DNA from 4 places in the Herbaspirillum sp. Her4 genome. Region 1 is predicted to be linked to each of the others. Evidence: predicted binding sites of a transcription regulator. Region 1 holds the regulator's gene; each other region holds the start of a gene.
The links. Region 1 encodes sigma-54, which starts transcription at its own class of promoters, with help from an activator protein. Its sites were predicted from a motif close to TGGCANGNAANCTGCTTT; they were not measured.
Positions count from the first base shown of each region.

Region 1 (7,789 bases):
CTTCGTCGAGGAAGATTTTGCGCGCTCCCATCCCGGTGGTGCACTGGGCCGCCGCCTGCTGACCCACGTGCGCGACGTGATGCGCAGCGGCGAAGCCATTCCCGCCGTGCGCCCGGACGTGTCGCTGTCGGCAGCGCTGATGGAAATCACCCGCAAGGGCATGGCCATGACCGCCGTGGTGGATGAGCAATTCCGCCCGGTCGGCGTCTTCACCGACGGCGACCTGCGCCGCCTGCTGGAGCGTGGCCAGGACTTTTCCAAGTTTTACATCGCCGACGTCATGCATGCCAATCCGCAGACCGTCAACCAGGACCAGCTGGCCGTGGATGCCGTGCAATTGATGGAACAATTCCGCATCAACCAGCTGCTGGTTACCGATGCGGCCGGCGTGCTCACGGGCGCGCTGCACATCCACGATCTCACTCGCGCCAAGGTGATCTGATGAACGCGCCAGCCTTCGCCAGCACCCTGCCCGCTGCCGCGCTCGCCAAGGCGGCGGCGATCCGCCTGATGATCTTCGACGTGGATGGCGTGCTCACCGATGGCGGCCTGTTCTACGGCGAGGATGGCGAGGCCTTCAAGCGCTTCAACGCGCTCGATGGCCACGGCATCAAGATGATGCAGCAATACGGCACCGCTGCCGCCATCATCACCGCGCGCCAGTCGCCCTATGTGCTGCGCCGTGCGCGCGATCTCGGCATCGCCCATGTATTCCAGGGCATCCACGACAAGCGCCAGGCCTTCGAACAGCTGCTGCTGCAGGTGCAGTTGACGCCGCAGGATTGCGGCTACCTGGGCGACGACATCATCGACCTGCCGGTACTGACCCGCGTCGGATTCAAGGCCTGCGTGGCCAACGGCCATCGCGAGGTGAAGTCGCGCAGCGACTACGTGACCCAGGCCAGCGGCGGCCATGGTGCCGTGCGCGAGATCTGCGACCTGGTGCTGGCAGCACAAGGCAACTACGAGGCGGCCCTCGCGCCGTACCTGGCATGAGCGGGCGCAGCGGAGAACGCAACGCCGAGCGCATCCGCCTGGCGGTGATCCTGGTGATCCTGATCGCCGGCGCCCTGGGCAGCTTCTGGGTGATGCAGGCCATGCGGGCTGCGGGCGACCAGCAACCGGCGCAGCGCCCGCGCGGCAAACCCGACTACTACCTGGAAAACTTCAACTACGTGCGCATGGGCCCGACCGGTCTGCCGCGCTATGACGTTGCGGGAACGAAGATGGTGCACTACCCCACGGATGACTCCTTCGAGATCACCAAGCCGGTGGTGCACAACCTGGACCAGAACCAGGCACCGATGGAGCTCTACTCGGATACCGCGCGCGTCACCGACGACCAGACACAGATCCACATGTACGGCAACGCCAATGCCATCCGCGCGCCCTACAAGGGCCGCGAGCAGATGCACCTGGTCTCGGAATACCTGCTGCTGTTGCCTGACGATGAAATCGTCAAGACCGACAAGCCGGTGGCCATGACCATGGGCACCACGCGCCTGAACGGCGTGGGCATGGTGGCCAACAATGCGACCCAGGTGGTGCAGCTGTTCGGCAATGTCCGCGGCTATTACGAGCCCACTCCGAAGAAACGCTAAGCCGGATGACTCCGGGATAAAAACGCCAAGAACCGATCAGACAGGAACCCAATGAAACGCTCATTCTTACTGCCGATGCTGATGCTGGCTGCCGTGTGCGGCGTGGCCAACGCCGAGAAGGCGGACTCCACCAAGCCGACCAACATCGAGGCAGACCAGATGGTCTACGATGACGTGCGCCAGGTGAAGACCTTTACCGGCAACGTGGTCATGACCCGCGGCACGCTGATCATCAAGGCCGGCCGCGTGGTATTGACGACCGACCAGTACGGTTATGAAAATGCGGTGCTGTATGCGGCCCCGGGCGCGCTGGCCAACTTCCGCCAGAAGCGTGACGGCGGTCCCAACCTGTGGATCGAAGGCCAGGCCGAGCGCATCGAGTATTCGGAGCAGACCGAAATCTCCAAGCTGTTCCAGCGCGCGCACATCCAGCGCATGGACGGCGATCGCATCACCGATGAAGTCAACGGCGAATTCATCTCCTACGACAGCCGCGCCGAATTCTATTCCGTGAACAACACCGCCACCGGCGAGAGCAAGCCGGGCGCAGGCCGCATCACTGCGGTGATCCAGCCCAAGAATCCGCCGCCGGCAGGCAGCACCGCGCCGGCCACCCCGTCGGCCCAGCCCGCGGGCAAGAACAACGCCGCGCAGCCTGCAACGCGTCGCGACAGCGGAAAGGATCAGTAACGATGGCAGTCAGCTCGCTGGTCGTTCGCGGCCTGAAGAAAAGTTATGGCGCGCGCCAGGTAGTGCGCGATGTCTCGATGGAATTGCGCAGCGGCGAGGTGGTCGGCCTGCTCGGCCCCAATGGGGCCGGCAAGACCACCTCGTTCTACATGATCGTGGGACTGGTGCCTTCCGATGGTGGCGAGATCGACCTCGATGGCGCGTCCATTTCGCGCATGCCGATCCACAAGCGTGCCACCATGGGCTTGTCCTACCTGCCGCAGGAAGCCTCGGTATTCCGCAAGCTGACGGTGGAAGACAATATCCGCGCCGTGCTGGAACTGCGCCGGGAAGAGGGCAAGCCGCTCTCGCGCGATGAAATCGAAGGCCGCCTCAACAACCTGCTGCACGAATTGCAGATCGAGAAGCTGCGCGAAAGCCAGGCGCTGTCGCTCTCGGGCGGTGAACGCCGGCGCGTCGAGATCGCCCGCGCACTGGCCACCGATCCGCGCTTCGTGCTGCTGGATGAACCGTTCGCCGGTATCGACCCGATTGCCGTGATCGAGATTCAGCGCATCGTGCGCTTCCTGAAGGAACGCGGCATCGGCGTGCTGATCACCGACCACAACGTGCGCGAAACGCTGGGCATCTGTGATCGCGCCTACATCATCAACCAGGGCACGGTGCTGGCCAGCGGCAATCCGGAAGAGATCATCGCCAACGAGTCGGTGCGCCGCGTGTATCTGGGCGAGCATTTCCGCATGTAAGCGGTGCAGTCGGCTTGCCCGATACGCTTGAAGAAATACAGAGTGCGCATCACGTAATACGCAATACGCAACGACCGGCAGAGCAACCAGCGGGCCACGCCGCTTTCAGAAAGACAGATGAAACAGTCGCTCCAGTTACGTACCTCGCAGCACCTCGCATTGACGCCGCAACTGCAGCAGTCGATCAGACTGTTGCAACTGTCGACGCTGGAACTGCACCAGGAACTGGAACAGATCCTCTCCGACAATCCCCTGCTGGAACGCCTCGACGACGCGCTCGACAATTCGGTACGTCTGCTGGCCGATGGCGCGGTCTCCAGTTCGCCCTCCAGCGGCGTTGCCGAAACCAGTCACGAAGGCAGCGGCGAAGCGGCCCCGGCCGCCAGCGATGGCGATTCCAGCTTCGACTACCAGGACAACGCGCCGGAAGCCGGTGTCACGGGGGATGCCGACTGGAGCTTCGACGACGTCGCGCGCAGCGGCAAGTCGCCAGACGATGACGATGCCCGTCCACAACTCGAAGCGCACGAACTGACCCTGCGCGAACACCTGCTGGAACAGATCCGCGTGACCGCACGCACCCTGCGTGATCGTGCGCTGCTGGAACTGCTCACCGATGCGCTCGACGAGAGCGGCTATCTGGAAGAGCCGCTGGAAGACATCCACGCGCGCCTGCCCGAAGAGCTGGGCATCGACATGGAAGAGCTGTCGATTTCGCTCAAGCTGCTGCAGAGCCTGGACCCGGCGGGTGTCGGTGCGCGCAGTGCCGGCGAATGCCTGGCCCTGCAGATCCGCCGCCTGCCCAAGATTCCCTTCGTGACGCGCAAGCTGGCCTTGAGGATCGTGGAGGATTACCTGCCGCTGTTTGCACAACGCGATTTCAACAAGATCAAGAAGGCACTGGATTGCGATGACGAAGACCTGCGTGAAGCGCAGGCCGTGATCCGCCAGTGCCGTCCGCATCCGGGTGCGGAATTCGCGCGTGATGCCTCGGACTATGTGGTGCCGGACGTGATTGTCAAGCAGACAAAGAACGGCTGGCAGGTCATGCTCAACCATGAGGTCATGCCCAAGCTGCGCGTCAATGCGATGTATGCCAGTGCATTGAAGCAAGCCAAGGGAGAAGGTTCGCTGTCGTCGCAGTTGCAGGAAGCCAAGTGGCTCATCAAGAACATGCGGCAACGTTTCGATACAATTTTGCGCGTCGCGCAGGCTATTGTGGAACGTCAAAGAAACTTCTTTTCACATGGGGCAGTCGCCATGCGCCCCCTTGTGCTGCGTGAAATTGCTGATACACTGGGTCTACACGAGAGCACCATCTCTCGCGTGACGACTCAGAAATACATGCTCACTCCGCATGGAATGTTTGAGTTGAAATACTTCTTCGGTAGCCATGTCGCGACTGAAACCGGAGGTGAAGCATCCTCCACCGCGATACGGGCGCTGATCAAACAGTTGATAGGAGCCGAGAACCCGCAGACCCCATTATCCGATAGCAAGATTGCGGATATGCTGGCAGAACAAGGCATGGTGGTCGCGCGACGCACAGTCGCCAAATACCGCGAAGTGTTGAAGATTCCGCCGGTCAATCTCCGCAAGTCCCTCTGAGTTTTTCCTCAGTTTTTCTGCAGTACCGTTGCTGTGTTCAGGCAAGCATCCGACTGATGCCCGCGCCATCCGACACGAAGACCGTGCCCGTGGTACAGCTGCAGCAGGATCGATTGCACGAACCTCCAGTGACTTCACGATAGGAGTCTTGTATGAATCTGACCATCAGTGGACACCACCTCGAACTGACCCCCGCCATCCGGGAATACGTGCAAAGCAAGCTCTCGCGTATCAAGCGCCATTTCGACAACGTGATCGACGTCAGCGTGATCCTGAGCGTAGATAAACTCACAGAAAAGGAAAAGCGCCAAAAAGCGGAAATCAACGTCCACATCAAGGGGAAGGATCTACATGCGGAAAGCATCGCACACGACCTCTACGCTGCCATTGACACGCTGATCGACAAGCTCGATCGCCAGGTCATCAAGCACAAGGACAAGTTGCAGGAGCATCACTCCATGGCCAAGCGCCTGCCGGACGAAACGCCGGAGGATGCGGTGGCCGGAGCGGCATAAGCCAGGACACCCTCGGCAAGCCACCTCGCAGCCGCAAGGCTGCTGAGAAAGCCAGCCGAATTTCATGAGGAAGGGGCGCGCAAGCGCCCTTTTTCATTTGCGGCCGCCGAACTGGCCAAGCCTGTGGAAAAGATATAAATCATTGCGTAAAGCAACTTTTCCACCGCCGCTGCTGACGATGATGCAAGGGACGGCTTGAATGTCTTCACGGCACCCTCATCTTCGACACAAGAATTTGCATACGATATAAATCATTTCCTCGATGCAATTTTTTGCCCGTTCAGACAGGCCACCAGCATGCAGGCGATTTCAACGCGCCCGCCGGCTTTTCCCTATAATGTCGGGCAATCCCATTTTTAAAGGCACAGCCATGAGCGACGTCCAATCCTGGATCAAAGAAACCGTGACCCAAAACCCCGTGGTGCTGTTCATGAAGGGCACTGCACAGTTCCCCCAATGCGGCTTTTCCGGCAAGGCCATCCAGCTGCTGAAGGCCAGCGGTGCCGAGAACATCGTCACCGTCAACGTGCTGGAAAGCCCGGACGTGCGCCAGGGCATCAAGGAATACTCGAACTGGCCGACCATTCCTCAGCTGTACGTGAAGGGTGAATTCGTCGGCGGCTCCGACATCATGACCGAGATGTACGAGTCCGGCGAACTGCAGACCCTGATCAAGGGCTGAGTTTTACTTGCCTGACTGACTCATGAGCAGTTCTTCCAGCCAGCCGCGCCAGCGCCTGATCGTTGCGATCACCGGTGCCACCGGTGCCATCTATGGCGTGCGGCTGCTGGAGCATCTGCGCAAGCATGGCCAGGTGGAAACGCACCTGATGGTGTCCGAAGCGGGTGTACTCAACCTGCATCAGGAACTGGACATGCGGCGCAAGGATGTAGAAGCGCTGGCCGATGTGGTGCACAACGTGCGCGATGTCGGCGCCTGCATCGCCAGCGGCTCCTTCGCCTCCACCGGCATGGTGGTGGCGCCCTGTTCGATGAAGACCCTGGCCGCCGTGGCGCATGGTCTGTCCGACAACCTCATCACCCGCGCAGCGGATGTGGTGCTCAAGGAACGCCGCCGGCTGGTGCTGATGGTGCGTGAGACCCCGTTCAATCTGGCCCATCTGCGCAACATGACATCCGTCACCGAAATGGGCGGCGTGATCTTCCCGCCCCTGCCCGGCTTCTACCAGCGCCCTGCTTCCATGGAAGAGATGGTGGACCACACGCTGGGACGCGTGCTGGACATGTTCGGGATTTCAATGCAGTTGACGCCGGAGTGGAAGGGCATGAAGGGCGGGACTGAGTGATGCGTTAACCCTTATCACGTTCGGGCAAAGAAAATTGGCCGCAGCTCATCACTGCGGCCATTTCTTCATCTGGCGAATATAAACCGGCTCACCCCCGCCCGATATACGGCATCTTGGTCGCCATCACCGTCATGAACTGCACATTGGCCTCCAGCGGCAGGCTGTCCATGTAGAGGATGGCACGGGCCACGTGTTCGGCATCCATGGTCGGTTCGACCTTGGTCGAGCCATCAGCCTGGAGCGTGCCCTTCTTCATGAGCGTAGTCATGTCGGTGGAGGCATTGCCGATATCGATCTGCCCGCAGGCGATGTCATAGGCGCGGCCATCCAGCGAGGTGGCCTTGGTCAGCCCCGTAATGGCATGCTTGGTGGCGGTATAGGAGGCCGAGAACGGGCGCGGTGCATGCGCCGAGATCGAGCCGTTGTTGATGATGCGCCCGCCGCGCGGCGACTGATCCTTCATGATGCGGAAGGCTTCCTGAGTGCAGAGAAAAACGCCGGTCAGGTTGATGTCCACCGCCGCCTTCCACTGCTCCACGCTCAGTTCTTCCAGCGACACCGGCGGCGCAAAGATGCCGGCATTGTTGAAGAGCAGGTCCAGCCGTCCGAAACGCTCGCGGGTCCTGGCGAAGAGCTGCTTCACCGAGGCCGGATCGGTCACGTCGGCCGCCACCACCAGCGCGTTGGCACCATGTTCGCCGGCCAGCTTGACGGTTTCTTCAAGCGCATCCTGGCGGCGTCCGGCCAGGGCGACGCCATAGCCTTCGCGCAGCAGCGCGAGCGTGATCTGCCGGCCAATGCCGGAACCTGCGCCGGTCACCAGCGCGATACGTTTGGGTGCAGCCATCGTGTGTACTCCTCACTCACTGTAGTTCATGGACGATGCGCATCACGGAGCCATAAAAAAACCGCCCGTGATGCACGGGCGGTTTCACTATAACAAACACGGCGTCGGGCCAGATGAGAGATTTTCAATCCGGCTGGCCGCCGTTCATGTATCGCTCCACTTCATACTGAGGACGACAAGGGCTTGTTCGTATCGATACCCAATGTACGCGCTGCTTCTTCAAGCCGCGCACGTTCATCGACCCATACTTCACACAAGGCCGTATAGGCAATCCAGCGCGCATCGATCTCGAAGAAGTCCCGCAAATTCACCCGCGTATCACTGCGGCCAAACCCGTCCGTCCCCAGCGTCACATAAGGTGCCGGCACGAAGGCGCGAATGCTCTCGGGCAAGGTACGGATGTAATCGCTGACCGCAATCACGGGCGCCACACTGCCCTGCAATTGCGCTGTGACATAGGGCTGGCCATCGCTGC
Region 1 covers NZ_CM176330.1:92,534-100,322, forward strand. Annotated here, with positions in the region: gene ACWFUC_RS00390 (KpsF/GutQ family sugar-phosphate isomerase) at 1-442, shown strand, start outside; gene ACWFUC_RS00395 (KdsC family phosphatase) at 442-996, shown strand; gene lptC (LPS export ABC transporter periplasmic protein LptC) at 993-1,601, shown strand; gene lptA (lipopolysaccharide transport periplasmic protein LptA) at 1,653-2,291, shown strand; gene lptB (LPS export ABC transporter ATP-binding protein) at 2,294-3,037, shown strand; gene ACWFUC_RS00415 (RNA polymerase factor sigma-54) at 3,155-4,645, shown strand; gene hpf (ribosome hibernation-promoting factor, HPF/YfiA family) at 4,798-5,160, shown strand; gene ACWFUC_RS00425 (hypothetical protein) at 5,223-5,369, opposite strand; gene grxD (Grx4 family monothiol glutaredoxin) at 5,531-5,842, shown strand; gene ACWFUC_RS00435 (UbiX family flavin prenyltransferase) at 5,865-6,467, shown strand; gene ACWFUC_RS00440 (SDR family oxidoreductase) at 6,556-7,314, opposite strand; gene mdeB (alpha-ketoglutarate dehydrogenase) at 7,476-7,789, opposite strand, start outside.

Region 2 (7,789 bases), 170 kb from region 1:
CGGCCCGCGGCGTGCTGAACGTCAGCTTGCTCAATCCCGGCCCGGCACCCTTGATCGCCACGGTCACCGATCTGGCCTACGGCCACCCCCCGCGCGTGCTGCACGTGCCGGCCGGGCAGAGCGTCAGCAGCGCCTGGGATCTGGCGGCCAGCCACCACTGGTACGACCTGCAGTGGCAACTGCAGGACCGGCCGCACTGGCTGCGCCGGCTGGCGGGCCATCTGGAAACCGGTCGCCCCAGCATGAGCGATCCGGCCGCCACGGCACCGGTGACGACCGCACTCTGAAGCCCCTGCAGGCGGGTGTTTCGTGGCTGACAAAGCGCTGACAAGTTGGCCTCAGGCATGTTGGCAAAATCGCCACATTCCGGTTCCTGTGGACGGTTTGCTGCGTTTTGGGGCAGTTTTACCTGCTTAGCCTTGACGGCGGGGGGCATAAGTCAATAAGCTTCGTCCTTTTTTCCGCGCGGCGGGAAAAAACGGTCAGAGTTTCTCATCAGAAACTGACGCTTTCTGACCATCCAAAAGCATGGCGCCCCTGTCACCGCACCGGCCGGCGCCGCCCGCAAGCCTTACATCATCGTCCTCTCACCGGTGCCTGGTGCCGGTGGCGAGCGAGGGCAGGAGAACACATGAAGAAACGCATTCCACAAGCCGCCTACATCTTTGCAGCCATGCTGCTGGGCATCCTGGTCGGCTACCTGATTTTCAATCACTACGACAAGGGCGAGGCCAAGGAGCTGGCGGGCTATATCTCGATTGCCTCGGACCTGTTCCTGCGCCTCATCAAGATGGTCATCGCACCGCTGGTGTTCTCGACCCTGGTGGTGGGCATCGCCCACATGGGCGACGCCAAGTCGGTGGGCCGCATCTTCGGCAAGTCGCTGGCCTGGTTCTTCATCGCTTCGCTGGTGTCGCTGGCGCTGGGCATGATCATGGCCAACCTGCTGCAACCGGGCGCCGGCGTGGCGCTGCCTTCGCCGGATGCTGCCGGTGCGGGCCTGGCCACCAGCAAGTTCACGGTCAAGGAATTCTTCAACCACCTGGTACCCAAGTCGATTGTGGAAGCCATGGCGCAGAACGAGATCCTGCAGGTGGTGGTGTTCTCCATGTTCTTCGGCATCGCCCTGGCGGCGCTGGGTGAACGCGGCAAGCACCTGCTGCTCGTCATCGACGACCTGTCGCACACCATGCTGAAGATCACCGTCTACGTCATGAAGTTCGCGCCGGTGGCGGTGTTTGCCGCCATGGCCGCAACGGTGGCCGTCAACGGTCTGGACATCCTGGTCAGCTTCGCGGTCTTCATGCGTGACTTCTACTTCTCGCTGGTGCTGCTGTGGGTGATCCTGATCGCGGTGGGCTTCGTGTTCCTGAAGAAGCGCATCTTCCACCTGCTGGCGCTGATCAAGGAAGCGTTCCTGCTGGCCTTCGCCACCGCCAGCTCGGAAGCGGCCTATCCGAAGCTGCTGGACGCGCTGGACCGCTTTGGCGTCAAGCGCAAGATCTCCAGCTTCGTCATGCCGATGGGGTATTCCTTCAACCTCGACGGTTCGATGATCTACTGCACCTTCGCTACGCTCTTCATCGCGCAGGCCTATGGCATCCACATGCCCATCTCCACCCAGATCACCATGATGCTGGTGCTGATGCTGACCTCCAAGGGCATCGCCGGCGTGCCGCGCGCCTCGCTGGTGGTGATCGCCGCCACGCTGCACCAGTTCAACATCCCGGAAGCGGGCCTGCTGGTGATCCTGGGCATCGATACCTTCCTCGACATGGGCCGTTCGGCTACCAATGCGGTGGGCAACTCGATCGCTTCGGCCGTGGTGGCCAAGTGGGAAGGCGGCCTGCTGAGCGAAGAAGAAGCCGCGCGCGCCGAAGTCGAGATCGAACAGGAAGCCGAAGCCACGCTGCATACGGAAGCCTGATCCGATAGTTAGTCCAAGAATGAAACAATGCCGCCCGGTGATGAGCCGCGCGGCATTTTTCATGGGTGAAAGGAAAGTGATTCAGGCCGGCAGCGCCTCGGATTGCTTGACCGCAATCCATTCCTGCAAGGTGATCTCGATGGTGATGAAAGAGAGATTGGCCCCGCGCACGAAGCGTCCGGCAAAGATGCGGCCCTCGGTATCGGCCACCACGCCTTGCAGCGGATGGGCGCTGCCCGCGCCATCGGCAAAACCGATTTCACCGAAGACGTTGAGGATTTCCACGCCCGGCCCGTTGATCTCCATCGCACGCACGCCGGACGGGGTGGCGTATTGCAGATGGGCATCGATGAGGCTGCCGATGGCGCCCCGCACGATGGCCTTGTCCATGTCGTGCTGTCGGCACAGCGCTTCCACGCTTTCGGTGAGGTCCTGGTTGGGTTTGAGCCGGGCCATCACCAGCTTGCCGAGCTGGCCCTGTTCTACGTGGATGTGGTCGTCAAGGGAGTCGCTGTCATGGGCGGGGAGCGTCATCATCATTCCATGGGTGTCGGATGCAATAGACTGAAGTGCGTCTCTTCATCGCTGTTGACGACGAAGGCGCTGCGGGAGAACAGGCACAGGCGCAGGATGAGCGGATCGTCGCCCACCTCCACCGTGTCGAGCAGCAGATGGCCGCCATGCAGCGTGCCATCGCCATCGATGAAACCTGAGTGGCAATGCAGTAATACTTTTCCATCGGCGTTCTGGCCGATGGTGATGGCGCCGGTCACGAAGCTGATGACGCCTTCCAATACATGCGGTGGTCCGTAGTCATAAGGCCGGTCGGGATCGCCGGTCTGTTCGATGCGGTGGTAATGCAGGCGCCGCGCGGTACCGCCGCACAGTCGCCCGACGCCGCCGCGCTGGCCGTAGCGTGCCAGCACGCGGCGCAAGGCCGGGCCGACCGGGGTGCCCGGTTGCAGCGTGATACGAAGTTCCTCGGCCGGGTCGGCCTCCAGGTCCAGCGTGCGCGGATAGCTTGGCTGGCCTGCATGAAGGAACTTGCGCACCGCCAGGAAACCGGCGCTGGCCGTGGTCTCGCCTGGTTGGCTGGAGAGTTTCATAGGCGGTAGTCGCCTTGCTCTTCCAGCAGCGCCTTGATCTGTTTCTTGACGATCTTGCCGTAGCCCGACTTGGGCATGCTGTCCCAGTAGACGAAGCGGCGCGGCCACTTGTACTTGCCGATGCGGGTTTCCAGATGCGCCAGCAAGGCCTCGCCATCGACCTGCTGGCCAGCCTTGCAGACGATCACCGCCAGCCCGCTTTCGCCCCACTTGGGATCGGGCACGCCCAGCACCGCCACTTCGGAGACGGCCGGATGCGTCAGCAGGGCTTCCTCGATCTCGCGCGGATAGACGTTGGAGCCGCCCGAGATGTACATGTCAGAGGAACGTCCGGTGATGTAGAGGAAGCCATCCTTGTCCACATGCCCGAGGTCGCCGGTATGGAACCAGTCATGCTTGAAGGCCTTGGCATTGGCCTCCGGATTGTTGTGATAGCCCATGAAGACGGCCGGTCCGCGCACGCAGATTTCGCCGGTCTCGAAGGGCGCCAGTTCTTGTCCATCCTCGTTCAGGATGGCGATCTGCATGCCGGTACGCGGCATGCCGCAGGAACCCACGCGCGCCTGCGGATGGGCGTCATCCTCGAAGTGCAAATAGGACGGCAGGAAGGTGATATTGCCGGTCACTTCACCCAGGCCGTAATACTGCACCAGCACCTTGCCCAGCTTCTTCAATGCATGGACCTGGTCGGCGCGATACATGGGGGCGCCGGCATAGATGACGTGTTTCAGCGAGCTGTGGTCGTAGCGGTCCACCGACTCATCCTCGACCAGGATCTTGACGATGGTGGGCACCGTGAAGAGATTGTCCACCTTGTATTTTTCCACCAGCTGCCAGGCTTCCTCGACCACCAGCCGTTCGGAAGAGAGCAGGATGCTGGCCGCACCTCGCGCGGTATTGACCACGGCATGCACGCCTGCGCCGTGTGACAGCGGTGCCACCACCAGCGAGCGCGATTGATGCGTGAGTCCCGGCATCAGGTCGGCCAGGTGATTGGTCACCACGAAGGCCATCTGGCCGTGCGAGAGCATGCCCGCCTTGGGATGGCCGGTGGTGCCGGAGGTATAGAAGAACCACAGCGGATCGTCGTAATCGACTTCGGCCTCGCGGAAGGTTTCGCCGCTGCCATCGGCCACCAGGGTTTCGTAATCGAGTTCGCCCGGCCGTGCGTCGGCCAGGGCCACCACGTGTTCGAGCGTGGGCGAGGCGGATTTCACCGCGTCGACATACGGTGCGAAACCGCGGTCATACAGCATCACGCAGGCGCCGCTGGACTGGCCGAGATAGGCGGCCTCGGGCGGCGTGATGCGGAAATTGGTCGGCACCCAGACCACGCCCATCTTGAAGGCGGCCCAGGCACTCTCGAAGATCTGCTGGTTGTTGCGCGAGTGGACCAGCATCTTGTCGCCCTTCTTGACGCCGCGCCGGGTGAGGGCGTGGGCCAGCGCATCGACGCGGGCATTGATCTCGCGCCAGGGGATCAGGCGGTCGCTGCCATCGGTTGCGCCTTGCGCCAGGATCAGGCCCGGCTCTTCCGGAAAGCGGCGCGCCACGTCCGAGAGCAGGCGGCCCAGGTTCATCACTTTGCTTAACATCGTCTCACTCGTCCCGATTCTTCTGATGGAATTCTGATGGAAATTGGCGTGCTGCCTTGTTCTGTTTTTTTTGCACATCACTTCATATGGCGCGCCATCCTTCAACGCCAGGATGGCGCGCCGGGGCTGCTACCGCATTTTCAGTTCACACGCTCCAGAATGCTCACATAGTTGGCCACCGCCGCACCGCCCATGTTGAACACGCCGGCATAGCGCGCATTGGCGATCTGCATGTCGCCCGCATCATGGGATGCCTGCATGGCCGCCATCACGTGCATCGAGACACCGGTGGCACCGACAGGATGGCCCTTGGACTTCAGCCCGCCCGAGGGATTGACCGGCAGCTTGCCGTCCTTGGCGGTGATGCCTTCGGCAATCACGCGCGCGCCCTGGCCGTGCGGGGCCAGGCCCATGGCTTCGTATTCCAGCAATTCGGCCACGGTGAAGCAGTCGTGCGTTTCCACCAGCGAGAGATCATCGAGGCTCAGGCTGGCTGCGCCCAGCGCCTTCTTCCAGGCCAGCTCGGCCGCTTCGAAGCGGGTCGGATCGCGGCGCGACAACGGCAGGAAATCATTGACGTGGACCGCCGCACGGAACTGCACTGCGCGCGGCATGGACTTGGCCACATCGGCAGCGCTGATGACGAGGGCAGCTGCACCATCGGAAATGAGCGAGCAGTCGGTGCGCTTGAGCGGACCGGCCACGTACGGGTTCTTGTCGGAGACCGTGCGGCAGAAATCGAAACCGAAATCCTTGCGCATGTGCGCATAGGGATTGACCATGCCGTTCTTGTGATTCTTGGCCGCGATCATCGCCAGCGCATCGGACTGGTCGCCGAAGCGATCGAAGTAGCTCTGCGCGATTTTGCCGAAGACCCCGGCAAAGCCGCCCGGAATGCCCGCCTCTTCCTTGGCGTAGCAGGCCTTGAGCAGCACCTCGCCCACTTGCGCGGTGGCCAGCTCGGTCATCTTCTCGAAGCCGATCACCAGCACGTGTTTCGATTCGCCGGCCTTGATCGCCTGCAGGCCCGAATGGATGGCCGCCGAACCGGTGGCGCAGGCATTCTCCAGGCGCGTGGCGGGTTTGAAGCGCAGCTGCGGCAGCGTGTTCAGGACCAGCGAAGAAGGGAAATCCTGGTACAGGAAACCGGCATTGAAGGTGCCGAAATGCACCGAGTCGATGTCTTCCGGTTGCAGTCCTGCGTGCTCGATGGCGGCCTTGGCGACCTGGCCGATCAGCACTTCCGGATCGATGCCGTCGAGCTTGCCGAACTGCGAATGGTTCCAGCCGGTGATGCAGGGTGAGGATGCAGAAACAGTCATGGGGTTGTCCTTGTGTCCGTAATCACGGGGTCAATGGAGCGGGGTCGCTCCGTTACACACAGGGGCAATATGCAAAATCGGTGCCACGCGCAGGACCGCTTGCGCCACCGCATGCAGCCGGTGTCGAAGGTCCCTTGCCTCGGCATCGCGCAGCCGGTGATGGCGCCATCGCGCCAGGTGCCGGCCTGCATCTTGCCCGTCTCCTGAGAGTGCCGGCGCAAAGCCGCGCCGGGTCTCGCTTTGTTGTTGATGTTGATGCGTGCTGATGTGTTCGGCAGGCGGCCCGCTCATTCCCGATATGCAGGAAAAAATGGAACAGGGCAGGGCCGTGCCCGCCGACCGCATGAAGATAGCACGTACTTTACGTTAACGTAAATCATTGCGCTGCAGCAGCCGGCAGGCATCACTATTGCCGGTGAGCAGCATGAACAGGTGTCGATTCCTGCGACAGTGCAGCGACACTCCTGCGACAGGTGTCGCAGCCCCGCTGCACGTAAATAAATGAGGGCGGCGATGATTGCGTGCTTGTACAGGCCCGCCCTTATCGCAGAGAATACAGGCGCAGTGCCGTTGAGGGAGCGGGGCGAGGCCATGCCGACCAGGGAGGACCGGGGGCTTGGCATCCAATTTGCTCTGTCGAGGCACAGGCAGTGTTGACCACCCGGGACAGGGAGCTGCACGCCCGATCCAGCAAGCCCTGGTAGCGCCGGATTCAGCAAATTTCAAAATTACAAACAGACAGACAGGAGACAAGCAGATGGAACAATCCACTGGCAAGATCACGCGCCGCCATTTTCTGAAGACGGCTTCGGTGGCCTCGGCTGCCGCCGCTACCGGCCTGGTATCGACCTCCGCGCATGCGGCCGAATTCACCTTCAAGTACGCCAACAATCTGCCGGTCACGCACCCGATGAATGCGCGCGCCAAGGAAATGGCCGCGGCCATCGCGGAACAATCCAAGGGCCGCATCGAACTGCAGCTCTACCCCAACAACCAGTTGGGCACCGATACCGACATGCTCTCGCAGGTGCGTGCGGGCGCGATTGATTTCTTCACGCTCTCGCCGCTGATCCTGGGCACGCTGGTGCCGGCTGCGCAGATCTCCGGCATCGGGTTTGCCTTCAAGGATTACAGCCAGGTCTGGCCGGCCATGGATGGCGAGCTGGGTGCGCACGTGCGCAAGCAGATCGAAGCCAAGTCCACACTGTTCGCCTTTGAAAAGATCTGGGACAACGGCTATCGCCAGATCACCAACAGCACCAAGCCCATCAAGGCGGCCGACGACCTCAAGGGCATGAAGCTGCGCGTGCCGCCCAGCCCGCTGTGGACCTCCATGTTCAAGGCCTTCGATGCGGCACCGACCTCGATCAACTTCGCCGAAGTCTATTCGGCCCTGCAGACCAAGATCGTGGAAGGCCAGGAAAACCCCATGGCCATCATCTCCACCGCCAAGCTCTACGAAGTGCAGAAGTACTGCTCCATCACCAACCACATGTGGGATGGCTTCTGGTTCCTGGGCAACAAGAAATCCTTCGAGCGCCTGCCCAAGGACCTGCAAGACCTGATGGCCCGCATCATCAACGAAGCCGCCATGAACCAGCGCGCCGACGTGCGCAAGCTCAACGATTCGCTGGTCGATGAAATGAAGGGCAAGGGTCTGGCCTTCAACAATGCCGATGCCGATTCCTTCCGCGCCAAGCTGCGCAGTGCCGGTTTCTATGCCGAGTGGAAGAAGAAGTTCGGCGACGAGCCCTGGGCCCTGCTGGAAAAGTACACCGGCAAGCTGGCCTGAGCGCTTCGTTTGCCGGGGCTCATGCCTGCATGAGCCCGTGCGCCGGA
Region 2 covers NZ_CM176330.1:5,622,248-5,630,036, reverse strand. Annotated here, with positions in the region: gene ACWFUC_RS25445 (phosphocholine-specific phospholipase C) at 1-287, shown strand, start outside; gene ACWFUC_RS25440 (dicarboxylate/amino acid:cation symporter) at 632-1,927, shown strand; gene ACWFUC_RS25435 (PPC domain-containing DNA-binding protein) at 2,009-2,461, opposite strand; gene ACWFUC_RS25430 (PPC domain-containing DNA-binding protein) at 2,464-3,033, opposite strand; gene ACWFUC_RS25425 (acyl-CoA synthetase) at 3,030-4,706, opposite strand; gene ACWFUC_RS25420 (acetyl-CoA acetyltransferase) at 4,769-5,950, opposite strand; gene ACWFUC_RS25415 (TRAP transporter substrate-binding protein) at 6,708-7,742, shown strand.
Region 2: a site for sigma-54 is predicted at 6,019-6,036, ahead of ACWFUC_RS25420 (acetyl-CoA acetyltransferase). Genes of this name have one in related genera too.

Region 3 (7,789 bases), 2.5 Mb from region 1:
CAGGGCGGCACTCTCTTCCTCGATGAAATCGGCGACATGCCGCTGGCCCTGCAGGGCCGCCTGCTGCGCGTGCTGCAGGAACGCGCTGTGACGCCGCTGGGCAGCCAGCGCGTGATTCCGGTGGACTTCGCTCTGGTATGCGCCACCAACCAGCCCTTGCGCGAGATGGCGGCGCGCCATGCCTTCCGTGAAGACCTGTACTACCGCATCAATGGCTTGCAGGTAAAACTGCCCGCCTTGCGCGAGCGCAGCGACCTGGGCGCCCTGATCGACCGCATCCTGGAACAGGAAGGCGGCCGCCACGCGCCGTGCTTCGATGCCCAGGCCCTGGCATTGCTGCAATCCAGCCGCTGGCCGGGCAATCTGCGGCAACTGTCCAACCTGATCCGCACCGCCCTGGCCATGGCCGATGGCGAGGCCTGGATAGGGGTGGAACACCTGCCAGATGACTTTCTGGACGAGGCAGCGCCGCTGCAGGCGGCTTGCGGCATGCCTGCCCCGGCAGCGCATGAAGAAACGGACGAAAAGCCGCTGTCCATGCACGACAGCGAATGGGCCGCCATCGAGCGCGCCCTGCGCACCCATGACGGCAACGTCAGCGCTGCCGCCAAGGCGCTGGGGGTGTCGCGCAATACGCTCTATCGCCGCTTCAAGTCACGCGGGCACTGAGCGGGGCAAGCGCGTCATATTCCTCATCGGAAAACAGCCGCGAGCGCGTCAGGAAGCGCTTGCCGCTGCCGTTCTCCAGCGAGAACATGCCGCCGTTGCCGCTGACCACGTCGATGATCAGTTGCGTGTGTTTCCAATATTCGAACTGATCGGCGCCGATGTAGAACGGCACGCCATCGATCTCCCCGAGATGAACGTCGGTATCGCCCAGCGTAAAGTCGCCGGCCGGATAGCACATCGGCGCACTGCCATCGCAGCAGCCCCCGGATTGAAAAAAGATCAGCTCGCCATGCCGCGCCCTCAACTGGCGCAGCAACTCCACCGTGGCCTCGGTGGCCGTCACCCTGGGCAATGCATTCATTCGTCGCTCTCCTGTTGAGTCTGGATCTGCCAATAAAAGCGGCACCGGCCGCGGGAGTTGCGGACCGGTGCCGAAGCTGCCTTGCTGCAAGGAGTCAAACGAAATCACGCGATCAGAAGAAGCCCAGCGCCTTGGGGCTGTAGCTGACCAGCAGGTTCTTGGTCTGCTGGTAGTGGTCCAGCATCATCTTGTGGTTCTCGCGGCCGATGCCGGACTGCTTGTAGCCACCGAAGGCTGCATGCGCCGGATACAGGTGATAGCAGTTGGTCCACACGCGGCCAGCCTGGATCTCGCGGCCCATGCGGAAGGCGCGCGTGCCATCGCGGGTCCACAGGCCAGCACCCAGGCCGTACAGGGTGTCGTTGGCGATAGACAGGGCTTCTTCCTCATCCTTGAAGGTGGTCACCGACACCACGGGGCCGAAGATTTCTTCCTGGAAGATGCGCATCTTGTTGTTGCCCTGGAAGACGGTCGGCTTGACGTAGTAGCCCGAGGCCAGATCACCGCCCAGTTCTTCACGTCCGCCGCCGGCCAGCACCTTGGCGCCTTCCTGCTTGCCGATGTCGATATAGGAGAGGATCTTTTCCAACTGCTCCTGCGAGGCCTGCGCGCCGATCATGGTGCTTTTGTCCAGCGGGTTGCCCTGCTTGATGGCGGCCACGCGCTTCAAGGCACGTTCGATGAAACGGTCATAGATCGATTCCTGCACCAGCACGCGCGAGGGGCAGGTGCAGACCTCGCCCTGGTTCAGCGCAAACATGGCGAAGCCTTCCAGGGCCTTGTCGAAGAATTCGTCATCCTTGTCCAGCACATCGGCGAAGAAGATGTTGGGCGACTTGCCACCCAGCTCCAGGGTCACCGGGATCAGGTTCTGCGAGGCGTACTGCATGATCAGGCGGCCGGTAGTGGTCTCGCCGGTGAAGGCGATCTTGGCGATGCGCTTGTTGGAGGCCAGCGGCTTGCCGGCTTCCACGCCGAAGCCCTGCACGATGTTGACCACGCCCGGCGGGATCAGGTCGGCGATCAGTTCGATCAGGACCATGATGGAAGCCGGCGTCTGCTCGGCCGGTTTCAGGACCACGCAGTTGCCGGCGGCCAGCGCCGGAGCGAGCTTCCACACCGCCATCAGGATGGGGAAGTTCCACGGGATGATCTGGCCGACCACGCCCAGCGGTTCATGGAAGTGATAGGCGTAAGTGTCGCTGTCGATGGTGCAGATGCTGCCTTCCTGAGTGCGAACGGCGGCGGCGAAATAGCGGAAGTGGTCGATGGCCAACGGGATGTCGGCGGCCATGGTTTCGCGGATGGGCTTGCCGTTGTCCAGGGTCTCGGCGGTGGCCAGCAATTCGAGGTTGGCTTCCATGCGGTCGGCGATCTTGAGCAGCACGTTGGCGCGCTCGGCGGGGGAAGTCTTGCCCCAGCTCTTCTTGGCGGCGTGGGCGGCGTCCAGCGCCAGTTCCACGTCTTCGGCGCTGGAGCGCGCCACTTCACAGAAGGCGCGGCCGATCACCGGGCTGATGTTCTCGAAGTATTCGCCCTTGACCGGCGGCACGAATTTGCCACCGATGAAGTTGTCGTAACGTTGCTTGAAGGGATCGCGTACGCCGAGTTTGCTGATGTCTGCCAGGTTCATGTCGTCTCCGTTCGGGTTATGGTTGAAATCCCGCCGCGATCATGGCCGCAGCGGACGTTCACCCTTCAAGATGGCAAATCGCATGCCAGCCTGCAAACCCGCTCTGCAAGGGGATCTTGCGCCAGCGCCATTGTCACGCTGTGTCAATCTGGCGCAGCCTGGGACAGCGTGCAGCAACAGCCTGCCACACCCTGGGCGCTTTTCTGAGGACGTAAAAAAAACCGGCCAGTGGCCGGTCTTTCGCAATGCGCGGAGATCTTTGGATCAGACGGCATCCGGGCCGGTTTCGCCGGTACGGATACGGATCACCTGCTCCACTTCCTGCACGAAGATCTTGCCGTCGCCGATCTTGCCGGTGCGGGCGGCCTTGATGATGGCGTCCACGGCCTGCTCGACCACCTTGTCGTCCACCACGACCTCGATCTTGACCTTGGGCAGGAAGTCGACCACGTATTCGGCACCGCGATAGAGTTCGGTGTGGCCCTTCTGCCGTCCGAAGCCCTTCACTTCGGTGACCGTCAGGCCCGTGACGCCGACTTCGGCGAGGGATTCACGCACCTCGTCCAGCTTGAACGGTTTGATGATGGCGGTCACTTGTTTCATGGCAATTCCTCTCTTGGTATGTCGTAAAGAAACGATCTCAACGATCTATTGAATAGCGGATACAACCTTTGTTCTTATTTTACTGGCAAGACCGTGGCGTCCTGCCCACTTGCACATTGTCAATCAGGCGTGCCCGGCTTTCAACCTTCTTGAACCCGCCGGGCCATAAAAAGCCGATTTTCAGGCCTCCAGATCGGGAATGCGCTCCAGATCCTGCAGCCAGACCGTGGCCTCGCCATCGCTGGGCGCGCGCCAGTCGCCACGCGGTGAGAGCGAGCCGCCCGAGCCGACTTTGGGGGCATTGGGCACGCAGGAGCGCTTGAACTGGCTGGTCTTGAAGAACCGATAGACGAAGATGCCCAGGTTTTTCTTGATCTGCGGCAAGCTGTACTGGTTACGCGCACCGTGCAGGCCATCGGGCCAATGGCCGATGCTGCGGTCCTGCCAGGCGCTGTGCGCCAGGAAGGCCACCTTCGCCGGCGTGAAGCCGTAGCGCAAGATGTAGTAGAGATTGAAATCCTGCAGCTCGTAAGGGCCGATGAAATCCTGCGTACGCTGGCCCGGTTCGCCGTCGGAGGCGCCCGGCACCAGTTCCGGACTGATTTCGGTTTCGAGGATGTGGATCAGCACTTCCGGCTGCTTCAGTTCCAGCGAACCGGATTCCGCCACCCAGCGCACCAGGTGCGTGATGAGGGTCTTGGGTACGCTGGCGTTGACGTTGTAATGCGACATGTGGTCGCCCACGCCATAGGTACACCAGCCCAGCGCCAGTTCGGACAGGTCGCCGGTCCCGATGACGATGGCACCGTGATGATTGGCCAGGCGGAACAGGTGATTGGTGCGCTCGCCGGCCTGCACGTTCTCGAAGGTGATGTCATAGACCGGCTCGCCGCGTGAATACGGGTGATCCAGGTCCTTCAGCATCTGTTCGCAGCTGGGACGGATATCGATCTCCTGCGCCGAACACCCCACCTGCGCCATCAGCTGATGCGCCTGCACCAGCGTGCGGCTGCTGGTGGCAAAGCCGGGCATGGTATAGGCCAGGATGTTGGAACGCGGCAGGCCCAGCTTGTCCATGGCCTTGGCGCAGACCAGCAGCGCATGGGTCGAATCGAGGCCACCGGAAACACCGATGACGACCTTCTTGATATTCGAGGAAGACAGGCGCTGCACCAGGGCCTGCACCTGGATGTTGTAGACCTCGCGGCAACGCAGTTCGCGCTGTTCGGCATTGGCCGGCACATAGGGGAAGCGCGCGACCCGGCGCTGCAGCGGCAAATCCTGGTCCAGCGGCACCTGCACGTCGAAGCGCACCACTTCAAAGCGGCGCACTTCTTCCGCATGGCGGCGCACCGACTGGCCGAAGGTGGTCTGGTGGAAGCGTTCACGCGAGAGGCGTTCCAGGTCGATGTCGGCATAGATCACGTGGCCGCCTTCGGCGAAGCGCTCGGACTCGGCCAGCAGTTCACCGTTCTCGCAGATCAGGGCCTGGCCATCCCAGGCCAGGTCGGTGGTGGATTCACCATTGCCCGCCGACGAATAAAGATAGGCTGCCAGGCAGCGCGCCGATTGTTGCGACACCAGCTGATGGCGGTAACCCGACTTGCCGACCACGATGTTGGAAGCCGACAGGTTCACCAGCACGGTGGCACCGGCCAACGCGGCGAAGGAGGACGGCGGGATCGGCACCCATACGTCTTCGCAGATCTCGATATGGAAACGGAAGTCAGGGATATTGCCGATCTCGAACAGTACATGGCTGCCGAAGTCCACGTCCTGGCCCAGCAGGCGGGTGCGGCGGGTGACGGCGCAATCGGCGCTGCTGAACTGGCGCGCTTCGTAGAATTCGCTGTAGTTGGGCAGGTAGCTCTTGGGCACCACGCCCAGGATGCGGCCGGCATGCACGACCACCGCGCAGTTGTAGAGCTGGTGATCGACCTTCAGCGGCAGGCCGACGATGAGTGCCGGGGCGATGCGCAGGGAAGCTTGCAGCACCGATTGCAGCGCCTGCAGCGAAGCCTCAAGCAAGGCGCGCTGCTGGAACAGGTCTTCGCAGCTGTAGGCCGACAGGCCCAGTTCGGGGAAGGACACCAGGGCCGCACCACGGGCGGCGGCCTGTTCGGCCAGGGCGATGGTGCGCTCGGCGTTGAAGCCGGGATCGGCCACCTTGCAGTCCGGCACTGCCACGGCGACGCGGGCGAAACCGTGGTTGTAGAGATTGAAGAAGGGGCTAGGCATAGCGTGTGTTGGACTCCGTACTCTTCGCCATGGCGGCGACGCGTTCTGTTCATTTTGCGTAGAATGCCTGTTCCAGCGGGGCCGAGGGCCGCGCCAACTTTCGCAGGTCACTCGCAGTCCATGGATTATCGCACGCGAATCGTTTCTTCTCTGGCCGAGATCGGCCCGGCCCGCTGGGATGCGCTGGTGGCCGCCCAGGCCGAGGGCAATCCCTTCCTTTCTTATGCCTTCCTGCATGCGCTGCATGAGAGCGGCAGCGCCAGTCCCGAGTCCGGCTGGGAGCCGCATTACCTGACGCTGTGGCAGGGCGAGGGCCAGCAGGAGCAACTGGTGGCCGCCCTGCCCCTGTACCGCAAGTTTCACTCGTATGGCGAATACGTCTTCGACTGGGCCTGGGCCGAGGCTTACCAGCGGCATGGCGTGGAGTACTACCCCAAGCTGCTCTCGGCCATCCCCTTCACGCCGGTACGCGGTGCGCGCCTGATGGCCATCGACGACACCGCACGCGGCGCACTGGTGGCCGCGCTACGGGCGCTGCAGCAGCGAAATGAAGTTTCCTCCACGCATATCCTCTATCCCCCGCCGGAACAGGCGCAGCAGCTGGCTGACGCGGGATACCTGCTGCGCAGCGGCGTGCAGTTCCATTGGCACAATGAAGGGTATGGCAATTTTTCGGAATTCGTCGATACGCTGGACCGCAAGAAGCGCAAGAACATCCTGGCCGAACGGCGCAAGGTGGCCGAGCAAGGCGTGCGCTTCGTCTGGCTGCGCGGGGCCGAGATCACGGAGGCGCACTGGCGTTTCTTCAACCGCTGCTATCGGCACACCTATGCGGCGCACTATTCCACGCCCTACCTGAACCTGGATTTCTTCCGCCGCATCGGTGAAACCATGCCGCAGCACCTGCTGCTGACGGTAGCGCTGCGGGGGGATGAGCCGATCGCATCATCCCTGACGGTGTATGACGCCGATACGCTCTACGGCCGCTACTGGGGCGCGCTGGAACACGTGCCCTGCCTGCATTTCGAGACGGCGTATTACCAGCCGCTGGAATTCTGCATCGCCGAGAAGATCACCTGGTTCGAAGGCGGCGCCCAGGGCGAGCACAAGATGGCGCGCGGCTTCCTGCCGCAGAAGACCTGGTCGGCGCACTGGCTGGCGCATCCGGGGTTCTACGATGCGGTGGAACATTTCCTCTCGCGCGAGAGCAATGGCATCGATGGCTATATCTCGGAGTTGAACGAACACAATCCCTTCCGGGATGCGCCGCGCTGAAGATGTGCAAAAAAGCCGGCCCGCATATCAGAAGCGCCGGCTCCATTCAAAAATAAATGATTTAAATTTTTTAAATCTTTTTAGTATTCATCACCTACGGTGGCTTGCCACTCGCTTAGCAGAATTTCCGGCAAGCCATTTTTGGTAGATCTTTGATATGAATCTGTCCGAAAAATTTGCCCGAGATATCCTTTTAAACAAATACAACGCAGCCATACTTGAGTCTCTTGATCAGCTTGCATTGAAGGATGCGTGGTTGGTTGCCGGGTGCTTGTTCCAAACTGTTTGGAATGTGCTCGCACAAACTGCGCCAGAATCCAATATCAAAGATTACGATATCTTCTACTTCGACCCTCATGATTTGTCGGAAGAGGGAGAAATACTTCAGCAACGCAAAGCCGATGAAATTTTAGGAAATCTCGGCGTAAAGATAGAGGTAAAAAATCAGGCCCGTGTTCACTTGTGGTATCGGGAATATTTTGGATATGACTATCCAAAATCAAATTCAGCAAAGGATGGCATCGATAGATTTTTGATGCTGGAGGCTTGTTTGGGCGTTTCGGTGAGCTCCGGGAATCTGGAGATCTATGCGCCAAATGGGGTTCACGGAGTTTATTCTGGAAGACTCACTCCCAATCCATTGACAAATCACGCGGACCTTTTTGATGAGAAATTTAACTCTTACCAAAGACGTTGGGCTTGGCTATCTCGGAATGATATCTGAATAACGCTAAAAACCACCTGCTGGCCGGGGGCAATTTTCAATACAAATCAACTACGCGCTTTTTGATTTTTCTGACTCAAGGTTGGATGCAGGCACCACACCGCGCCAAGCCTCCAGGTCTTTCCCCCTGAGTGGATTACCCCCGACGCTGGCCAGAATTTCCGCTGGCCATTTAGGTTTGTCTTTGATGTGGAAGCACAACCAACCCACCAGCCCAAATGGAACGGTGAACCATACAAAAAACGCCGTAAAGATTTGCGCCAGCACCATGCCGACACTCGGTGCA
Region 3 covers NZ_CM176330.1:3,268,119-3,275,907, reverse strand. Annotated here, with positions in the region: gene ACWFUC_RS14760 (sigma-54-dependent Fis family transcriptional regulator) at 1-669, shown strand, start outside; gene ACWFUC_RS14755 (DUF779 domain-containing protein) at 650-1,030, opposite strand; gene adh (aldehyde dehydrogenase) at 1,143-2,663, opposite strand; gene ACWFUC_RS14745 (P-II family nitrogen regulator) at 2,928-3,266, opposite strand; gene ACWFUC_RS14740 (NAD(+) synthase) at 3,447-5,504, opposite strand; gene ACWFUC_RS14735 (GNAT family N-acetyltransferase) at 5,625-6,779, shown strand; gene ACWFUC_RS14730 (nucleotidyltransferase family protein) at 6,937-7,503, shown strand; gene ACWFUC_RS14725 (DUF6708 domain-containing protein) at 7,555-7,789, opposite strand, start outside.
Region 3: a site for sigma-54 is predicted at 2,734-2,751, ahead of adh (aldehyde dehydrogenase). Genes of this name have one in related genera too.

Region 4 (7,789 bases), 1.1 Mb from region 1:
TCGTCAAAGAAGACTCTTAGTTTAATGCCAGTTCTTGGACATGGATAAGAACCAATACCGGTCACTACTGAGATGGATAAACGATCTTTTACATAGGACAAGACATATACATTGCAGGTGTCATCGCGCTCGTCCCGTACGTGTGTGAGTAGTTCATCAATGTCCGAGAACAATCGCAGATGCGTTTGCGGAATAGGAGAATCAATTTTTGGCGACACTAAGAAACATGGTTGGCTGACATCCAGCAAAGCGGAATTCCAAGGTATCGCAGGCGCGATCAACGTGCGTGGCACACCTTGGACCTGCCAAGAGGGAAATGTAATGAACATAGATGGCGAGAAACCGCCCTAGCATCGTCGCCTGGGCGGCCTTCTGTTGCATAAGAAACGCACGGATACTAGATGAAGTTGATTCAGCAAGTCAATAATATTGATTTAATGAGCCCTGTTCTGCGGGGGGGAATGAGGAGACCATGTGAAAGCCACTGAGCTTGCACATGAAAAAGACCGAAGATCAAAAACTGCCTGTTTCTGCGGCCAAATCCCTTGGTCGGAACATCGCCGCACTTCGAAAGGCACGTTCTCTCACGCAGCACCAACTAGCTGCCGCGCTATGTGTTGAAATCGAAACCATTTCGCGATACGAGAATGGGCGGCTGAATACCTCGCTCGATCAAATTGATAATTTCGCGGCATTTTTTAATGTTCCCGTATGGACGCTTTTTGCGCCGACGGATCTGCAATCCGCCTTCCCTGATCCGATTTTGCTAACAAAGATGCGCTCTCTTTCCCCTAAGCATCGAGCGACGCTCCATGACCTTATTCAGGTCTATTGCAACGCGCATCACTCTGCTTTGAAAGCAGGCTCTTCTAGGTAGGTCACCACCCATCTTCCAAGATACGGGGCCCCGGGTAGATAAGTTCAACAAGCAAGCCGGGCACCGCTGAAATCACTCGCTTACAGATGGGCCGGTAAACGCAGCAGTTCACCTTTGTATGGGCGTACGCCTCCCATAGCGCTCTTGGAAGCGAAGACGTTAAGTCCTTCCTTCAAGGCGTCTATCAAGTTCATTTTTCTTGAGTTCGCGGTTGACAACATGAAATGCGGCGGGCGGGGAATTCAAACCGGGCGTTTTGCAGCGCCGCCCGGACGCGGTCCTTGGCTTCCTTCACCTCGGCCTCGGGGAGTCCGACGATGGTGAAGGCCGGCAAGCCATTGGCCAGATGCACCTCGACCGTCACCGGCGGGGCGCTCATGCCGGCCAAGGCGCGGCTGCGCAAGACTGCCAGGCTCATCGCGATGAACCCGGCAGCTGGTCAGCAGAAAGAAGGGAAGGGGGAGGGAAAGAGAAAAGTGTCCGGGCCAGGGTCATGGATTCTGTTTTTGCTGAGCCTCAAGCTCGGCAACACGCGCTTCCAGCGCCTCCAGGCGGGCACGGGTCTTGGCCAGTACCTGGGCCTGGACGTCGAATTCCTCGCGCGTGACCAGGTCCAGCTTGGCAAAACCCTGACTCAGCATGGCCTTGACGTTCTTCTCGATGTCCTTGGCCGGAGAGTTCTCGATCGCCTTGTTGATCTTGGATTGCAGGTCTTCAAAAAATGGGGGCTTGTCCATGTCGGATCTCCTTGGCAGATAGCTGTACTGCAAGTTTAGCGGTTTCCCGCCCATCCTCCTACCGGGATGTCCCGCTGAGACCGCATTTTTGCCAACAGGTGCCGGCCAGCGCTTCAAAACGGGCAGAAAACGCGCTGAAATGCAGTGAATTTTCCTGCAGGAAATGCTCCGACTTGGTGATCTTTGCTTCGCCCGCCACCCGCGCACCAAAATGTGTTCGCCGCGTTTGATGCAGGATTGATAAAAAACCATCAATATCGCACCAGCAGCGTGCATTTGGGTGGCGCATGCACTATTTTGAAGCTGATCTCGAAAAAAATCGTTGCAAATCTCTGGTTTCACGCAAAAAGACAAGTCTGCCTTGCCGAACGGACATGGCACGGCTCCTGCTAATGAGTCTGGGCAAAGACAAAAAACCGACTTTATTGTTAAAACATAAACCAGAGGGAAAGTCATGAAGAAACTGATTCTTGCAACAGCCATCGCCGCATCCTTCGTTTCTACCGTGGCCCGCGCAGAAGACGCCAAGCCGGACAATGAACTGAGCTTCAACGCTGCCGTGGTGAGCGACTACCGCTATCGTGGCCTGACCCAGACCCGCTTTGATCCGGCCCTGCAGGTTGGCGCTGACTACACGCACAACCCGACCGGCCTCTACGCCGGGACCTGGCTGACCAACATCAAGTGGATCAAGGACGCGGGCACCCTGACCGGTACCGACACCAAGGGTGACGTCGAGTGGGACATCTACGGCGGCAAGCGCGGCGACATCGGCGGCGGCTTCACCTATGACGTCGGCGGCCTGTACTACTACTACCCGGGCAACACCCTGGCCAACAGCGGTGCCAAGAACGCCAACACCTTCGAACTGTATGGCCAGGTCGGCTACGGTCCGGCTTACTTCAAGTATTCGCAATCGCTGACCAACCTGTTCGGCGCCGTCAACAGCAAGTACAGCCAGTACTTCGACCTGGGTGCCAACATCGAGACCTACTACGGCGTGATGCTGGGTCTGCACGTCGGTCACCAGAGCGTGCGCGGCAACCCCAACGACTTCAGCTACACCGACTGGAAGATCGGCCTGTCCAAGACCTTCGACGAGGCAGCCGGCATCACCCTGGGCCTGGCCTACGTCGGTACCGACCTGAAGGACGGCGTGACCACCACCCCGGCATCGGATGGCGCCAAGAACGTCGGCAAGAACGGCTTCGTCTTCTCCATCAGCAAAACTTTCTAACAAGAGGTTCGTATGAAACTGATCACTGCGATCATCAAACCGTTCAAGCTGGATGAGGTGCGTGAAGCCCTCTCGGCCATCGGTGTGCAAGGCATCACCGTGACTGAAGTCAAGGGCTTCGGTCGTCAGAAAGGCCATACCGAGCTGTATCGCGGTGCCGAGTATGTGGTGGATTTCCTGCCCAAGACCAAGATCGAGGCCGCCGTGGACGACGCCATCGTCGAACGCGCCCTGGAAGCCATCGAGACCGCCGCCCGCACCGGCAAGATCGGCGACGGCAAGATCTTCGTCCAGGACTTGCTGGACGTGATCCGTATCCGTACCGGCGAGACCGGTAAAGACGCTCTGTAAAAAAGGGGAATTCTAATGAGCATGAAGAAAATGTTTTCCGGCGCGCTCGCCATTGGCGCGCTGTTGTTGGCGGTAGGTTTTACCGCTCCGGCCCAGGCGCAGGACGCGCCCAAGCCTGAAGCCGCAGCGGCCACCGCCGCTGCCCCGGCCGCTGCCGCTCCGGCTGCGCCCAAGGCTGAAGCAGCTGCCCCGGCTGCCGCTGCCCCTGCAGCGCCGGCCGCAGCCGCTGCTGCTCCGGCTCCGGTCCCCAACAAGGGCGACACTGCCTGGATGCTGGTGTGTACCGCTTTCGTCATCCTGATGACCCTGCCAGGCCTGGGCCTGTTCTACGGCGGCCTGGTGCGCAGCAAGAACATGCTGTCGGTGCTGATGCAGTGCTTCATGATCTTCTCGCTGATCTACATCCTGTGGTTCGTCTACGGCTACAGCATCGCGTTCACCGAGGGCAGCGCCTTCTTCGGCGGCTTTGATCGCCTGTTCCTGCACGGCCTGACCGGTGACTCCAACACCGCTACCTTCAGCAAGGGCGTGGTCATTCCGGAACTGGTCTTCGTCGCCTTCCAGGGTGCGTTTGCCGCCATCACCGTGGCGCTGATCATCGGTGCCTTCGCCGAGCGCGTGAAGTTCTCCGCCGTGATCCTGTTCTCGATCCTGTGGTTCACCTTCTCCTACCTGCCGATGGCCCACATGGTCTGGTTCTGGCCGGGTCCGGACGCCTTCACCGATACCGCCGCCGCTGAAAAGGCGACCGCCATCTCGGGCTGGCTGTTCCAGAAGGGCGCGCTGGATTACGCTGGTGGCACCGTGGTGCACATCAATGCCGCCATCGCCGGCCTGGTGGGTTCCTACGTGATCGGCAAGCGTATCGGTTTCGGCAAGGAAGCCTTCAAGCCGCATAGCCTGACCCTGACCATGGTCGGTGCCTCGCTGCTGTGGTTCGGCTGGTTCGGCTTCAACGCTGGCTCCGGTCTGGAAGCCAACGGCACTGCTGCCCTGGCCTTCGTCAACACCATCCTGGCCACTGCTGCCGCGGTCTTGTCCTGGAGCTTCGGCGAATGGATCGGCAAGGGCAAGCCTTCCATGCTGGGTGCTGCTTCGGGCGCCGTCGCCGGTCTGGTGGCGATCACCCCGGCGGCCGGCTTCGTGGGCGTCATCGGTGCCGTAGTCATGGGCCTGCTGGCCGGCCTGCTGTGCCTGTGGGGCGTGAGCGGCCTGAAGAAGATCCTGGGTTCGGACGATGCACTGGACGTCTTCGGCGTGCACGGCGTGGGCGGCATCCTGGGCGCCATCCTGACCGGCGTGTTCGCAGCGCCCAGCCTGGGCGGCACCGGCATCTACGACTACGTGGCCAACGCCGTTGCTCCGGATTACTCCATCGGCGGCCAGGTCTGGATCCAGTTCCAAGGCGTGCTGACCACCGTGATCCTGTCGGGTGTGGTTTCCTTCATCGCCTACAAGATCGTCGACGTCGTCATCGGCCTGCGTGTGACCGAGGAAGAAGAACGCGAAGGCCTGGACATCTCCAGCCACGGCGAATCGGCCTACCACTAAGCATCTGTCGTACTGAGTCTGCAGTATTCCTTCGGGGCTGGAAACGGCCTCTTTACAAGGCACCTTCGGGTGCCTTTTTTCATTTGCAGGCTTCACGACATGAAGAGGATGCAAGCTTGCCAGGGAGTCAAGCTGTCGTTTTTTTGCCATTTCCTTCAGGTAAAGCGGTTTCCTGATGCATTGCCGCGTCGCAGGGGGATAATTCCCGAGTATTTGAGTCGGACTCTTTAAAATGCCGCCATCATCGCCATGTGAACACTCCCGGCCACGCCTTTGCAGCGACCGTGGCCGGATCCCGGCTTTGCTGAAATGGCAACAGCGGCGTCTACTGCGTCGCAACACGGTTTCAGGAATCCGCTAAAATCGAAGCTCGCTGCCGGCATTTACATATTGTTAAGGTCTTTTATGGTCCCGCATCTCGTCACCGCTCTGAATGGTCCCCTGCTGGAGCTGGAGAAGAAAATCCTGGGTGCCACGCCGGCCATCGAACGCTGGTTCCGCATGGAGTGGCAGGAGCACACGCCGCCCTTCTATTGCTCGGTGGACCTGCGCAATGCCGGGTTCAAGCTGGCACCGGTCGATACCAACCTGTTCCCGGGCGGCTTCAACAACCTCTCGCCGGAAATGCTGCCGCTGGCGGTGCAAGCGGCCATGGCAGCCATCGAGAAATACTGCCCGGATGCGCGCAACCTGCTGCTGATTCCGGAAACCCAGCCCGGCAATACCTTCTACCTGCAGAACATCGGCCGCCTGATGCAGATCTTCCGCCAGACCGGGCTGAACGTGCGCCTGGGTACGCTGGCCCAAGGCGCAACGAAGCCGCAGCAGATCGAACTGCCCGACGGCACCCACATTACGCTGGAACCGCTGGAGCGCTCGGCCAACGGCCGCCGCTTGGGCCTGAAGAACTTCGACCCCTGTACGGTGCTGCTCAACAATGACCTCTCCAGCGGCATTCCCTCGGTGCTGGAAGGGCTGCATGAACAAAGCGTCCTGCCGCCGCTGCACGCGGGCTGGGCGCTGCGCCGCAAGAGCAACCACTTTGCCGCCTACGATGAAGTGGTGAAGAAGTTTTCCAAAATGGTCGAGGTCGACCCCTGGATGCTCAACCCGCTCTTCGCCAAGGTCAGCGACATCGACTTCCAGGAGAACACCGGCACCGACGCGCTGGCCGACAGCGTGTCCTCGCTGCTGTCGAAAATCCGCAAGAAGTACAAGGAATACGGCATCAAGGAACAGCCCTTCGTCTTCATCAAGGCCAATGCCGGCACCTATGGCATGGGCATCATGGCGGTCAAGGATGCCAGCGAGATCAAGGACCTCAACCGCAAGCAGCGCACCGGCATGCTGGCCGGCAAGGAAGGCCTGGAAGTCTCGGAAGTGATCGTGCAGGAAGGTGTGCACTCCTTCGAGCGCATCAACCAGGCCGTGGCCGAGCCGGTGGTCTACATGATCGACCGCTATGTGGTGGGCGGTTTCTACCGCGTGCACGCCGAACGTGGCGTGAACGAAAACCTGAACGCCCCCGGTGCGCATTTCGTGCCGCTGGCGTTCGCCCAGCAGCATGCCCTGCCTGACATGCATGCCAAGCCGGGCACGGCCGCGCCCAACCGTTTCTACATGTATGGCGTGGTGGCGCGACTGGCGCTGCTGGCCGCCTCGGTGGAGATGGAAAAGACCGACCCCAACCCGGAAGTTTATTAATATCGCGCCTTTGCCAGGCTCAACAGGACCCCAGCCTCATGAAAATCGCTTTCCTCGCCGATCCTCTGGATACGTTCAAGACGTACAAGGATTCCACCTTCGCCATGATGCGCGAGGCCGCACGCCGCGGACACAGCATCTACGCCTTCGAACAGGGCGACCTGGTGCTGGAAAACGGCCTGGTGACTGCCAATGCCTTCAAGATCACGCTGACCGGCGAGGCCGATGACTGGTACCGTGCCGACAAGCCGGCGTCGTCCTTCCTCTCCGAATTCGATGCGGTGATCGTGCGCAAGGATCCGCCCTTCGACATGGAGTACATCTACACGACGTACTTGCTGGAGCTGGCCGAGAAGCAGGGGGCGCGCGTATTCAACAAGCCGGCCGCCATCCGCAGCCACAACGAGAAACTGGCCATTGCCCAGTTCCCGCAGTACACCGCGCCGACCCTGGTCACGCGCGACGCCAAGCGCCTGCGCGCCTTCCACGACGAGCACCAGGACGTGATCCTGAAGCCGCTCGACGGCATGGGCGGCATGGGGATCTTCCGCGTCAAGGCCGATGGCATGAATCTGGGCTCCATCATCGAAACCCTGACCGACAACGGTCAACGCACGATCATGGCGCAGCGTTTCATTCCCCAGATCAGCGCAGGCGACAAGCGCATTCTCCTGATCGGCGGCAAGGTGGTGCCCAATGTGCTGGCACGCATTCCGCAGGGCAACGAGGTGCGCGGCAACCTGGCCGCAGGCGGTCTGGGCAAAGCGCAGCCGGCATCGGCTCGCGACATCGAGATCGGCGAGGCTTTGGGGCCGATCTTGTATCAACGTGGCCTGTTACTGGTAGGATTGGACGCTATCGGCGACTATCTCACCGAAATCAACGTCACCAGCCCGACCTGCTTCCAGGAAATTACCCAGCAGACCGGCTTTGATGTGGCGGCGATGTTCGTGGACGCGCTGGAGGCAGCCGCAGGGGCAGCAGAGGTTAGAGGGTCGGTCGGATAATGGGATCGACAGAGCATGACGGGCTGCTCGGGGAAAAGCGCGTCGCAACAGATGGCAACAATTCCATGGTTGGTATTCTTCTCTTGACGCACGCCCCGCTGGGGCAAGCTTTCCTGGCCGCCGCCACGCACGTTTTCCGCGGCCGCCCCGAACGGATGGAGGCGATCGACGTGATCGCCGACCAGAACCCGGCGGAAGTGCAAAAACTGGCCATCGAGGCGGTCGGACGCCTCGATGATGGCAACGGCGTACTGGTCATCACCGATGTGATGGGCGGCACGCCCTCCAACTGTACGGGCTTCCTGTGCGGCTTGGGCAACGTCCA
Region 4 covers NZ_CM176330.1:1,204,757-1,212,545, forward strand. Annotated here, with positions in the region: gene ACWFUC_RS05495 (helix-turn-helix domain-containing protein) at 497-877, shown strand; gene ACWFUC_RS05500 (magnesium chelatase domain-containing protein) at 1,068-1,295, opposite strand; gene ACWFUC_RS05505 (accessory factor UbiK family protein) at 1,369-1,614, opposite strand; gene ACWFUC_RS05510 (hypothetical protein) at 1,673-1,903, opposite strand; gene ACWFUC_RS05515 (TorF family putative porin) at 2,069-2,851, shown strand; gene ACWFUC_RS05520 (P-II family nitrogen regulator) at 2,864-3,202, shown strand; gene ACWFUC_RS05525 (ammonium transporter) at 3,218-4,753, shown strand; gene gshA (glutamate--cysteine ligase) at 5,159-6,457, shown strand; gene gshB (glutathione synthase) at 6,496-7,464, shown strand; gene ACWFUC_RS05540 (PTS sugar transporter subunit IIA) at 7,530-7,789, shown strand, end outside.
Region 4: a site for sigma-54 is predicted at 1,990-2,007, ahead of ACWFUC_RS05515 (TorF family putative porin). Genes of this name have one in related genera too.